Linked DNA regions of Mesorhizobium shangrilense. The protein of the gene in region 2 interacts with the protein of the main gene of each other region in a pairwise test. Links are inferred from orthologs where the notes say so. Each region holds a gene or a part of one and is shown on either strand. Other genes may lie near its edges.

Region 1 (8,060 bases), 1.6 Mb from region 2 along the record:
CGTCTCATCTGGAAGGAGAGCCGGTTCGATCCTGAAGCCGTCAGTCCCGTCGGCGCGGAGGGCATCGCGCAATTCATGCCGGGCACCGCCAGGATGCGCGGACTGGCCGACTCGTTCGATGTCGAGCAGGCGATTCCGGCGTCGGCCCGCTATCTCGGCGAGCTGAAAACGAACTTCGGCAATCTCGGTTTGGCCGCAGCCGCCTACAACGCGGGAGAAGCGCGCGTCTCCCGCTGGTTGACCAGCGGCGGCTTTCTGCCGCTCGAGACCGAGGATTACGTGCTCGACATCATGGGCGAGCCCGCCGACAGCTTTTCGACCGCTTCCTATGCCGGCAACGTGCAGCCGCTCGACAGGAAGCTTTCGTTCCGCGAGGCCTGCCGCAAGCTCCCCGTCATCATGGCTGCGACCATTCCGATGGCCCGCATAAACGTCAAGCCGTGGGGCGTCCAGGTGGCCGGCAATTTCCGTCGCGCCGCCGCGATCCGGCAGTGGAGCCGCATCCGCGGGCGGTTCCCTGCCCTTCTGAGCGAATACGAGCCGGTCGTCAGCCGTGTGCGGACGCCGATAGGACGGCGCGGCATCTATGCCGTGCGCATCGGCGTCGACAACCGCGCCAACGCCGACATCATCTGCCAGCAGCTACGTGGCGCAGGCGGCGCCTGCATCGTCGTCCGCAACCGCTGACGCCGCGCATCGCGTTCGCCGCATGGCGTCAGGCCGACTTGGCGACCACGCCATCGGTCATCCAGGCGCTTATCTTGGCGCTCAGTCGATCCGGCGAAATGGGCTTGGACATATAGTCGTCCATGCCGGCTTCGATGCATTTCTCTCTGTCGCCCTTCAAGGCGTGCGCCGTCACGCCGATGATCGGCGTGTGCCATCCCAGCCGGCTTTCATAGGCGCGAATGGCGCGCGTCGCCTCGTAGCCGTTCATCTCGGGCATGGACACGTCCATGAGGACGAGCTTGGGGCGTTGGGCCCGGAACATCTCGAAGGCCGTGCGGCCATTTGCGGCGATACGATGCGTATGGCCAAGCCCATTCAGGATCTGTGCGAAGACGAGCTGGTTCACATCATTGTCTTCGGCGATCAGGATATCCGCGCCCCCGGCCGTCTTTGCCGGTGCCGCCGGTGCAACGTGCGGCGCGGTCGGTACGCGAGCAGCCGCCGGCGGCTGCAGCATCGACAAGATCGCGGGTTCGTGGACGTGCTGTACGGCCACCCTCTTCGACCGCGCCTTCTGGATGGCGGAAACGACCGCCGCCAGCAGGACGGACGATCGCGCCGGCTTGGTCAGTTGCGCGGCGATGCTGTAGTCGAGCACGAGCCGGCTGAAATCCATCTGGTCGACGGAACTGAGCAGAATGATGGGAATGGCGGCGGTCCTGTCGTCGGAGCACATGGCCTTGGCGACGTCGGCTCCGTTCATGCCCGGCATCTGGTAGTCGAGAACGACGCAGTCGACCTGGACGCCCATCTGGTAGGCTCGGTTGAGGAACGCGATGCCCATGGCGCCGCTTTCCGCCGCCGCGCAATCGAAGCCCCAGCTCTTCAACTGCTCGATCAGGATGTCACGGTTCACGGGATTGTCGTCGATCACCAGCACGCGGGCGCCACTCACGTCCAGCGGGACCGGCGCGACGTCTTCGATCGTTTCATGGATGGGAAGTTCCACGGTGAACCAGAAGACCGAACCGCGGCCGATCTCGCTCTCCACGCCGATCTTGCCGCCCATCAGGTCGACCAGTCGGGCGGCAATGGCAAGGCCGAGACCAGTCCCTTCGTGACGGCGCGTCGAGCTGCTGTCCACCTGGGCGAATTTCTCGAAGACGCCCTGAACCTTGTCGGGAGGAATGCCGATGCCGGTGTCCTCCACGCGCACTCTGAGCGCAGTTTTTCCGTCGGCCGCGACGCCGGTGACGTCGATCAGCACATGCCCTTTTTCGGTGAACTTGACGGCGTTGCCGAGCAGGTTCGTGACGATCTGGCGGAACCGTCCCACGTCGCCGACGACGAAACGCGGAAGATGCGGGTCGACGCGGACGACCAATTCCAGGTTCTTCTCGGCGACGCGGGTCGAGATCAGCGAAGCGACATCCTCAACCGCCTCGGCCAGGCGGAACGGCGCTGGATCGAGGGTCAGCTGTCCGGCGTTGATCTTGGAGAAGTCCAGGATGTCGTTGATGATCGTCAGCAACGAGTTGCCGGACTTCACGATGACGTCGGTGAAGGTTTTTTGGCGCGTCGTCAGCTCGGTATTCGCCAAGAGTTCCGCCATGCCCAGGACGCCGTTCATGGGCGTACGGATCTCGTGGCTCATATTGGCCAGGAACTCGGACTTTGCGCGGTCTGCCGCTTCGGCGCGCGCAAGCGACTCTTCGGACTGCTGGAAGGCGCGGCGGATCGCACGCTCCATCGGACGGAACACCATCACGGCGCAGAAGGCGAGCACACTGATCAGCAGCGCGCTGCCCCACAAGAGCAGCCTGTCGTTGCCCCTGTCGGCAAGACGCCGCTCGTTCTCCATGGCGGCGCGGGCGCGCAACAGCATCGGCAGTGCGAACAGCTCGTTCTGGTTGCTGATCTCCCGGAAGATCCATTCGTCGGCCGCGTCCGCCGACGCCAGCCGCTTGAGGTTGCGGACCATATCGCGGGCCGACCAAAGCAGGTCGCCATTGATCGAGGCGGAATCCAGCTCGTCATTGGTCCTTTCGGAGAGCCGCGGGCGCATCGCCTCCACCCGCGCACTCAGGATGCCCATGCTCGTATTGAGGCGCTCGACATGGCCCCAGGCCGCGCTTACCAGCGCGTCGCGCGTGTCCGGCCGCCAGTTCGCCACCGCCTGCTCGGCGAAGTTGGTGGCGCTCTTCAGGTCCCGCACGAGCGTCGAGATGCCGCCGGACAGCCGGTCTATGTCGTGGCGGAAATTGTTGATCCGGTTGAGCGCGTACATCACGCAGCCGGAAGCAAGCGCAAAGATCAGCAGGCCGGTGAGATAGCGACGTCGAATAGAACCGATGAATGGCGAATAGGCCTGCACGCGCACCACCCCGCACCTGTTACGCGCATGTTCGATGGCCGCAGATTAAGTGGGATTAGAATTAATATTTCGTAGCCGTGATTCGCGGAACAACTCGCTTCGGGCGGCCGGTCAGTGTCGCCTGTCCACCACGAAGCGTGCGGCCGACCGCAAGGCTGCGGCTCGTGCGCCGAACGGCTCCAGCAATGATTCCGCTTGGGCCACCAGTCCGTTGAGCTGCGCGCGCGCCCAATCGGCGCCGTGGAGCGCTACCAGCGTTGCCTTTCCTGCAGTCGCGTCCTTGCCCGTCGCCTTGCCCATGGTTTCCGGGCTGGCGGTCAGGTCCAGCAGGTCGTCGGCCAGTTGGAAGGCCAGCCCCAGAGCGGATCCGAACTCCGCCAATGCCTCGCGGTCCGCCGCCGCCGCTCCAGCCACGATGGCGCCCGCCTCGCAGGCGTAGCGAAACAGCGCGCCGGTCTTCATGGCCTGCAGCCGGATGATGCCCGCTTCGTCCGGCTTGACTGTCTCCGCTTCGAGGTCCAGGGCCTGGCCCCCCGCCATTCCGCCAATGCCGGCGGCGCGCGCCAGACCGAGCACGAGCGCGGCCTTGCGTTCCATCGGGATCAGCGTTTCGTCGTCCGCGATCAGTTCGAATGCATAGGTGAGCAGGCTGTCACCGGCCAGGATTGCAGTGGCTTCGTCAAAGGCCTTGTGCACGGTCGGCTGACCGCGCCTCAGGTCGTCGTCGTCCATCGCCGGCAGGTCGTCATGGATCAGCGAATAGCAGTGGACGCATTCCAGCGCGCCTGCGACCCTCAGGGCTGCCGACTTGTCTCCCCGCAAGAGCGCGGCGCTTTCCATGACGAGGAGAGGGCGCAACCGCTTGCCGCCGTTCAGGACGCCATGGCGCATCGCCGCCAGAAGGCGCGTCGGCCGCGCGATCTCGCCTGAGCGCGGCCGCTCGTCCAGCGCGCGGTCCAGAAATCTCTCGACCGCTTCTGCATGCGCCGCCAAGGCCTTCTCGAAGCCGTTTTCCGCCATTTCACTCATGGCCGGCAGCGGTAGCGGACAGTCAGGCGTTGCGCAAGCGAGCGGCTGCCTTTATGCCGAGCTTGAACACGGGACCGGGCATTGACCGAACCGACGATCGAAGCGGAGATCAGGAATCCGGCGGGGATGGGCGCGCGCAAGGGCGTAAGACGCAACTGGCTGCGTTCCTGGTCCCGGCGTTTGATGGCGATCGCCGTCGCGGTCGCCGCTGTGCCCGTCGTGCTGACGATTCTCTACCTGCCATCCTTCGTCCACCCGGTGTCGACCTTCATGCTGGCCGATCTCGTCACCCTCAAGGGTTATGACCGCCGCTGGGTGCCGCTCGACGACATCGCCCCGGTGATGGTGCATTCGGTGATCATGTCGGAGGACGGCCAGTTCTGCTCCCACAAGGGCGTCGATTGGGGAGAGCTCAGGGCCGAGGTCAACGACCTGCTGGCAGGGAGGCCGATCCGCGGCGCCTCGACCATTACCATGCAGACGGTCAAGAACCTCTACCTGTGGCATCGGCCGCTCGGCGCAGTCAGGAAAATGATCGAACTGCCGGGCGCCGTCTACTTCGATCTCGTCATGCCCAAACGGCGCATCATCGAGATCTATCTGAACATCGCCGAATGGGGCCCGGGCGTCTACGGCATCGAGGCAGCCGCACAGCATCATTTCAAGAAGTCGGCGAAGGACCTGACCCGCCGCCAGGCCGCCCTGCTGGCGGTGACGCTGCCCAACCCATATGCGCGGGATCCGACGAACCCGTCGCGAGATCTTCGGCGACTGGCGGCACGGGTCGAGCGGCTTGCCGCCAGATCGGGCGCCTATGTCCAGTGCGTCCAATAGTCGTCCACGGAAAAATTTCGCCGACCATGCTGGTCAAGCAACGCCGTAGCGTGTATAGGCACGCCACTTTATTGAAGACCTCGGCCCGGCAGCCGGCCCTTTTGTGGGGCGGTCCGGGCTTTTGACCGACTGGAACGCAACATGGCTGTACCCAAAAGAAAGACCTCGCCGTCGAAGCGCGGCATGCGCCGCTCGGCCGACGCGCTGAAGGCTCCGAGCTACGTCGAAGACAAGAATTCCGGCGAGATGCGCCGTCCGCACCACATCGACCTGAAGACGGGCATGTATCGCGGCCGCCAGGTGCTTGAGCCGAAGGAAAGCTGATCGGCTCTCCTCATCGACTGAAACGACCGGCCTCGCGCCGGTCTTTTCATTTGTAAAGGTCGAGGCCCGCCTCTTGACGGCGGTTCGGGATGCCCATCTAGAGGACGTCCACGACGGAGATCTCGATGCTGAGCGCAGTTCCCCTGCTGATCGTACCATTCCTCCTGTACAATATCGGCCTGGCGCTATCCGTTGAATCCGGCTCGATCTGGGCCGAAGAGCTGTTTTCCATGCCGATGATGTCGGGCGGCATGTGGACGATGACGCTGGGCGACGCGCTGATCGCCTTCGCGCTGATCCTGCTTTTCATCGAGATCGTGAAATCCACCCGGACGTCCAACGCATCCGTGGTAGACCACCTTCTCTCGACCTTTGTCTTCATGGCATATTTGGTCGAATTCCTGCTGGTGAGCGGCGCGGCCCACCATGTCTTTTTCACGCTGATGGTGATCACGCTTGTGGACTTGCTGGCCGGCTTCTCGGTATCACTGCGTTCGGCCGGACGCGATGTGACCATCGGGTAGGAAGAGGTTCTCGCGCAGCGGACCTGTGCGGCAGTTGCGGCAATCGCGGGAGGGGCGATGCGGGCATTCGACAGACCGGGACGGTCCGCCGTCTATGCCGAGAACGGCATGGCTGCGACCTCGCATCCCTTGGCGACCGCGGTTGCGCTCGACGTCCTGAAGGGCGGCGGCAATGCCGCCGACGCGGCCGTCGCTGCATCCGCAACCCTGTGCGTGGTCGAGCCACACATGACCGGCATCGGCGGCGACTGCCTCGCCATCGTTGCCGAACCCGACGGCTCGGTGCACGCCCTGAACGGCTCCGGCCGAGCGCCGGCTGCCGCAAGCGGCGAGCGCTATCGCGCCCTTGGCCTTCGCGAGGTTCCGGAAACCGGCGCCCTTGGCGTCACCGCGCCCGGCGCCCTCAAGGCGTGGGAAACCTTGCTCCATCGGTTCGGCACGCGCGGTTTCGACGACCTGTTCCGGCCGGCGATCCGATACGCGGAGGACGGCTTTGCGATCCATCCGCGGGTGGCGCGCGACTGGCCGGGCTATGTCGCCGATCTCAGCCGGGATGAAGGCGGATCGCGACACTTGCTGGTGGACGGCCGGGCGCCCAAGGTCGGCGAGCGGTTTCGTGCGCCGGCGCTGGCATCCACCTTGCGCATCGTCGCGCGGGGTGGAGCTAAGGCTTTTTACGAAGGCGAGATCGCAGCCGAAATGGCCGCGACGATCCAGGCAAAGGGCGGCTTCCTCTCCGAGCAGGATCTGCTGCAGGTCACGGCAGATTGGGTCGATCCGATCTCGCTCTCCTATGGCGGCCACGACATCATCGAGATGCCGCCCAACGGGCAGGGGATCACAGCGCTCATCCTGCTCGGGCTGATGGAGCGCATCGGCGTGCGGACCGCCGCGCCTGACAGCGTCGAGCGCTACCATCTCGAGATCGAGGCGGCCAGGCTGGCCTATGCCGTGCGCGATCATCTTGTAGGCGACCCGGAGACGATGACGGTTGCCCCGGCCGCAATCCTCTCCGACGCCCATCTTGATGCGCTGGCGGGAAGAATCGATCCCAGACGCCACAACCCGGATGTCGCGCTGCCCGAACTTCCGGATGCCGACACCATCTACCTGACCGTCGTCGATCGTGACCGCCGCGCCGTATCCTTCATCAACTCCGTCTATAGCGGTTTCGGCTCCCGCGTGGTGACGCCCAGGTCGGGGGTCACTCTCCAGAATCGCGGCGCGTGCTTCACCCTGGAGCCCGGCCATCCGAACGAGCTCGGCCCGGGCAAGCGACCGATGCACACGATCATTCCGGCCATGGCGATGAAGGACGGCCGCGTTGCCGCTTCCTTCGGCGTGATGGGCGGCGCCTTCCAGCCGATGGGGCATGCCCATGTGCTTGCCAACATGGTTGACTTCTCCATGGACCCGCAGGAAGCGGTCGACCATCCGCGCCTCTTCTGGGACAAGGACGGCGTTCTCGCAGTAGAGAGCGGCATCTCCGAATCCGTGCGGCAGGGGATGATTGCGCGCGGCCACCAGGTCCGCGATGCGGCCTCCCCGCACGGGGGCGGCCAGATCATCGCTGTGGATCACGAGAGCGGCTTCCTGATCGGCGGATCAGACCCGCGCAAGGATGGCCTCGCGTTGGGCTGGTAGGCAGGGCGTAGCATCGGATGTCGGCCGAAAGAATGCTCAAGACGGAACTGCGCAAGGCGGCGCTGGCGCGTCGCGATGCGCTCGACCCCTTCTGGCGCGTCGAGGCCTCGCTTGAGATGGCTGAAACGGGCAAGGCGGCGATCGATTTCGATCCCGGAACGATCGTCTCCGGTTTCTGGCCCATGCGTTCCGAGGTCGACGTACGTCCGCTGATGTTCGCGCTTCGCGAGAAGGGTGCGCGGCTTTGCCTGCCCGCCATCCTCGACAGGCAAACCATGGTTTTCCGTGAACTGGTGCGCGGCGCTCCGCTGGTCGACATGGGCTTCGGCACCGCAGGACCGGGCGAGGAGGCCGATGTCCTCGATCCATCGGTCATGCTGGTGCCGCTCGCAGCCTTCGATTCGCGCGGCCACCGCATCGGCTACGGCGCGGGCTATTACGATCGGGCAATTGCCAGATTGCAGGCGAAGGGGATGACGCCGCGGCTGATCGGGATAGCCTTCGACTGCCAGGAAGTGCCGGTCGTGCCCAACGAATGGCATGACGTGATTATCCCGGAACTGCTGACCCAAAGTGGAATGCGGCAATTCCTCTAGTGCTGCTTTTGGTTGCAAGGGACGCCGCAGGCTTCTAGACCCCTCTGAGAACTGGGATCGATCGAT
Region 2 (3,527 bases):
ATGGCGCCGGGCGCGGCGGCCATGATCGCTGCGCGGATATGCTGCGGAACCTCGCTGCGCGGGTTGTCGTCGGTGACGATCGCCACATCCGCCAGCCGGCTCGCGATCTCGCCCATGATCGGTCGCTTGCCCCGGTCCCTGTCGCCACCGCATCCGAACACGACGACCACGCGGCCGGTGGTGAAGGGCCGCACCGCGGCGAGCACGTTCTCCAGCGCATCCGGCTTGTGGGCGTAGTCGACGTAGATCGGCGCGCCATTTTCCGTCGTCCCGACCAGTTCGAGCCGGCCGGACGCGCCCTTCAGTTTCTCGAGCGCCTTGAGCGCGACTTCCGCCGGCGTGCCCGTCGCGATGGCGAGGCCCGCGGCCACGAGGGCGTTGGAAATCTGGAAGTCTCCAGCAAGCGGCAGGTCGATCTCGTAGATAACCCCGCCTGCGTCGATCTCGGCGCGCTGCCGGAAGCGCTCATGCTCGACCCGCTTCAGCGTCAGGAAGTCGCCCTGACGTCCGACCATGCGCACGTCCAGGCCCGCATCGCGCGCCGCCGCGCTGGTGGCCGCCGACCACGGATCGTCGGCGAAGATGACCGCGGGCGCGCCCTTGGGCAGCAGCGTGTCGAACAGGCGGAGCTTCGCGTGATGGTAGTGCTCGAAGGTCGGGTGATAATCCATATGGTCGCGGCCGAGATTGGTGAAGGCGCCGGCGCTGAGCTTCACGCCGTCCAGACGCCGCTGGTCGAGACCGTGGCTCGATGCCTCCATGGCGCCGTGAATCACGCCCGTTGCGGCGAGTTCCGACAACAGCACATGCAGCGCCACCGGATCCGGAGTGGTCAGCGAGCCATAGTCGTTTCGGCCCGGCGCAATGACTCCGGTTGTCCCGATGCTGGCGGCCGCAAACCCAGCATGTTCCCAGATCTGGCGGGTGAAGGACGCAACGGACGTCTTTCCGCTGGTCCCGGTGACGGCCACCATGGTCTCCGGCTGCCCTGGGTGCAGGGCCGCCGCGAGCAGCGCAAGCGTGCGGCGCGGATCGTCCACCACGATGCTCGGCGCATCGACCTTGTCGAGCGCGCGTCCGGCGACCACCAGAACGGCTCCCTTGGCCGCGGCATCCGCCGCGTACGCGGAACCGTCCGCCTTCGTTCCCGGCACGGCAACGAAGACCATCCCGGGCTTCACCTGCCGGGAATCGGATGTCACGCCAGCCACCTCGACCTCCGCGGAAGCATCTCCGTCGAGAGGCAGCAGGCCGGCAAGTTCCCTAAGTTTCATCGAACTCCGATCGTCGCAACAAAATGGCGCGCTTCTTGCGGGCGCGCCGTTGAGAATCACTCGTAGGACGCCACCGTTGCCTCATTTTCATGGCCGAATTCTGGCTTCACGCCAAGCATCGAGGCCGAGCGGCGGATGATGTTGGCCACGATCGGCGCAGCGTTCATGCCCGATGTCGCCGGCAAACCCGGCTTTTCAGGCTTCGGCTCGTCCACGATCGACAGGACTATGTACTGGGGATCGTCCATCGGGAATGCGGCGAGGAAGGCGTTGAACCGCTTGTCGGTGGAGTAGCGGCCGTTGACGACCTTCTCGGCAGTTCCCGTCTTGCCGCCGACCCTGTAGCCGGGAACTTCGGCGCGCTTGCCGGAGCCCTTCTCCGCATTGAGACGGTAGAGATAGCGCATGTCCGCCGAGGTCTTTTCATTGACGACCTTGGTCGCGCCCGCCACCGCTTCTTCCACGGTCCGGGGAAGGAACGTCGCCTGCATGAGGTAGCCGCCGTTCATCAGCGCTGCAGCGGCGACCGCGGTCTGGAGCGGGGTGGTCGTGAAGCCGTGGCCGAACGACGCGGTGATCGAGTGGACCTTCTTCCAAACCTTGGGTTCCGTCGGCCGCGCGACCTCCGGAAGTTCCGTCGTCATCCGCTCGAGCAGCCCGATGCGATGCAGGAACTCGCGATGGCCCTCGATGCCGACCACGTCGGCCTCGCGCGCCGAGCCGATGTTGGACGAATAGATGAACACCTCGGGCACCGTCAGCACGCGGCCCTTGCCGTGGAAGTCACGGATCGTCTGGCGGCCGATGGTGATCGGGCGCGTCGCGTCGAAGGTGCTCTGCAGCGTCACCTTGCCGGAATCCAGCGCCATCGCCGTGGTGAAGCTCTTGATCGTCGAGCCCATCTCGTAGACGCCTGCCGACATGCGGTTGAGGCGGTCCTTGTCGTGCGCATTGTGGGGATTGTTCGGATCGAAATCCGGGACCGAAGCCATCGCCACGACCTCCCCTGTCTTGGCGTTGAGCACGACCGCGCCTGCAGCGATGGCGTGGTAGCGATCGAGCGCCGCAACGATCTCGTCGCGCACGATGTGCTGGACGCGCAGGTCGATAGAGAGCTTTACCGGCTTGAGATCACGCTCCAGCGCGAGGCCGGAAGCCTGCAGGTCCGCAAGACCCTGACCGTCGACGTACTTCTCGAGGCCGGCAATGCCCTGGTTGTCGATGTTCACCAGGCCAAGGATATGGGAAGCTGTCTCGCCGCCCGGATAGAAGCGGCGTTTCTCCGTGCGGAAGCCGACCCCGGGGATGCCAAGCGCCATGATGTCGGCTTGCTGGCGCGGCGACAGCTGCCGCTTGAGCCAGACGAAGCCGGTGCCGCTTTTCAGCTTGTTGTAGGTCTGCTCGACATCGAGGTCCGGCAGCACCGTCGACAACTTCTCGATCGCCTCGTCGGCGTCGACGATGCGGCGTGGCTCGGCGAAGAGCGACGCCGTGTTGATGTCGGTAGCCAGCACCTCGCCGTTGCGATCGACGATGTCGGGGCGCGCAGCGGTGACGCGCGCGGCCGGCCCACGGCCCTCCTCGGGGCTCAGGACGCCGAGATAGACGAGACGGCCCCCGATCGCGGCATAGATGCCGAAGAACACAGCCATCGTCATGAGCACGCGGTTCTTCGGTCGGCCGCCGCTGGTCTTGCGGGCGCCTTCCATGACGATCGCCTCGGCCCCGGCCGTCGACTTCGATCTCTTCCAGAACATCTTCATTGCGCAACCGTCCCCGTCACGACCGGATCCGTCTCAAGACCGGCCATGGCGGCGGGATCACTCACCAGGTCCTCGATGGTGAGCGGCCGCTCCGGAAGGTCACTGAGCCGCACGATCTGGGTGGCTTCGACCGTCTTGAGGCCGAGCTCCGTTTCATAGGCCTTCACCAGCCGCTCCAGCCGCACCGGCTGCGTGAGGAGGCTCCAATCGGCCTTCAGCACGTCGATCGTGTCCTCCTCGAAGCGGATCTGCGCTTCGATCTTGCGAATCTCGGACAAGCGGTTCTCGGCTTCGTGCTTGGTCTTGTAGGTGAACGCAGCCGACGCCACGATGACGGCGAGCATGATCATGTCGCTGGTGCGGAACACGCTGTTACCTCTCTTCCGGACGCAAGAGTTCGGGAAGCCTTGGCAGGCCGAATATCGCTGGATCGCCCGCCCGCGCCGGCGCGGCCGTGCGCACGGCCGCCCGCAGCTTGGCGGAACGCGAG

The links. The genes of interacting proteins can lie anywhere in the genome.
Region 1: the proteins of PD284_RS11515 (region 2) and PD284_RS03805 interact in binary tests that used the Escherichia coli proteins (3 or more experiments, as listed by UniProt). The link is inferred for Mesorhizobium shangrilense from one-to-one orthologs.

The regions. Positions count from the first base shown.
Region 1 is NZ_JAQGPN010000001.1:760,023-768,082, reverse strand. What follows is about bases 3,202-6,052. They hold PD284_RS03805 (biosynthetic peptidoglycan transglycosylase), read left to right. Parts: upstream 3,202-4,198; coding sequence 4,199-4,906; downstream 4,907-6,052. Other genes in these bases: PD284_RS03790 (gamma-glutamyltransferase family protein), read left to right, coding at 5,812-6,052; PD284_RS03795 (hypothetical protein), read left to right, coding at 5,356-5,754; rpmF (50S ribosomal protein L32), read left to right, coding at 5,048-5,230; PD284_RS03810 (polyprenyl synthetase family protein), read right to left, coding at 3,202-4,072. Outside these bases: PD284_RS03820 (transglycosylase SLT domain-containing protein), read left to right, coding at 1-687; PD284_RS03815 (response regulator), read right to left, coding at 716-3,043; more of PD284_RS03810, read right to left, coding at 3,155-3,201; more of PD284_RS03790, read left to right, coding at 6,053-7,398; PD284_RS03785 (5-formyltetrahydrofolate cyclo-ligase), read left to right, coding at 7,416-7,994; PD284_RS03780 (TIGR00282 family metallophosphoesterase), read left to right, coding at 8,059-8,060. UniProt on the Escherichia coli protein: Peptidoglycan polymerase that catalyzes glycan chain elongation from lipid-linked precursors. May play a role in peptidoglycan assembly during cell division in collaboration with other cell division proteins.
Region 2 is NZ_JAQGPN010000001.1:2,375,657-2,379,183, reverse strand. Bases 682-3,527 are described here. They hold PD284_RS11515 (peptidoglycan D,D-transpeptidase FtsI family protein), read right to left. Parts: upstream 3,032-3,527; coding sequence 1,331-3,031; downstream 682-1,330. Other genes in these bases: rsmH (16S rRNA (cytosine(1402)-N(4))-methyltransferase RsmH), read right to left, coding at 3,410-3,527; ftsL (cell division protein FtsL), read right to left, coding at 3,034-3,405; PD284_RS11520 (UDP-N-acetylmuramoyl-L-alanyl-D-glutamate--2,6-diaminopimelate ligase), read right to left, coding at 682-1,274. In the rest of the region: more of PD284_RS11520, read right to left, coding at 1-681. UniProt on the Escherichia coli protein: Essential cell division protein that catalyzes cross-linking of the peptidoglycan cell wall at the division septum. Required for localization of FtsN.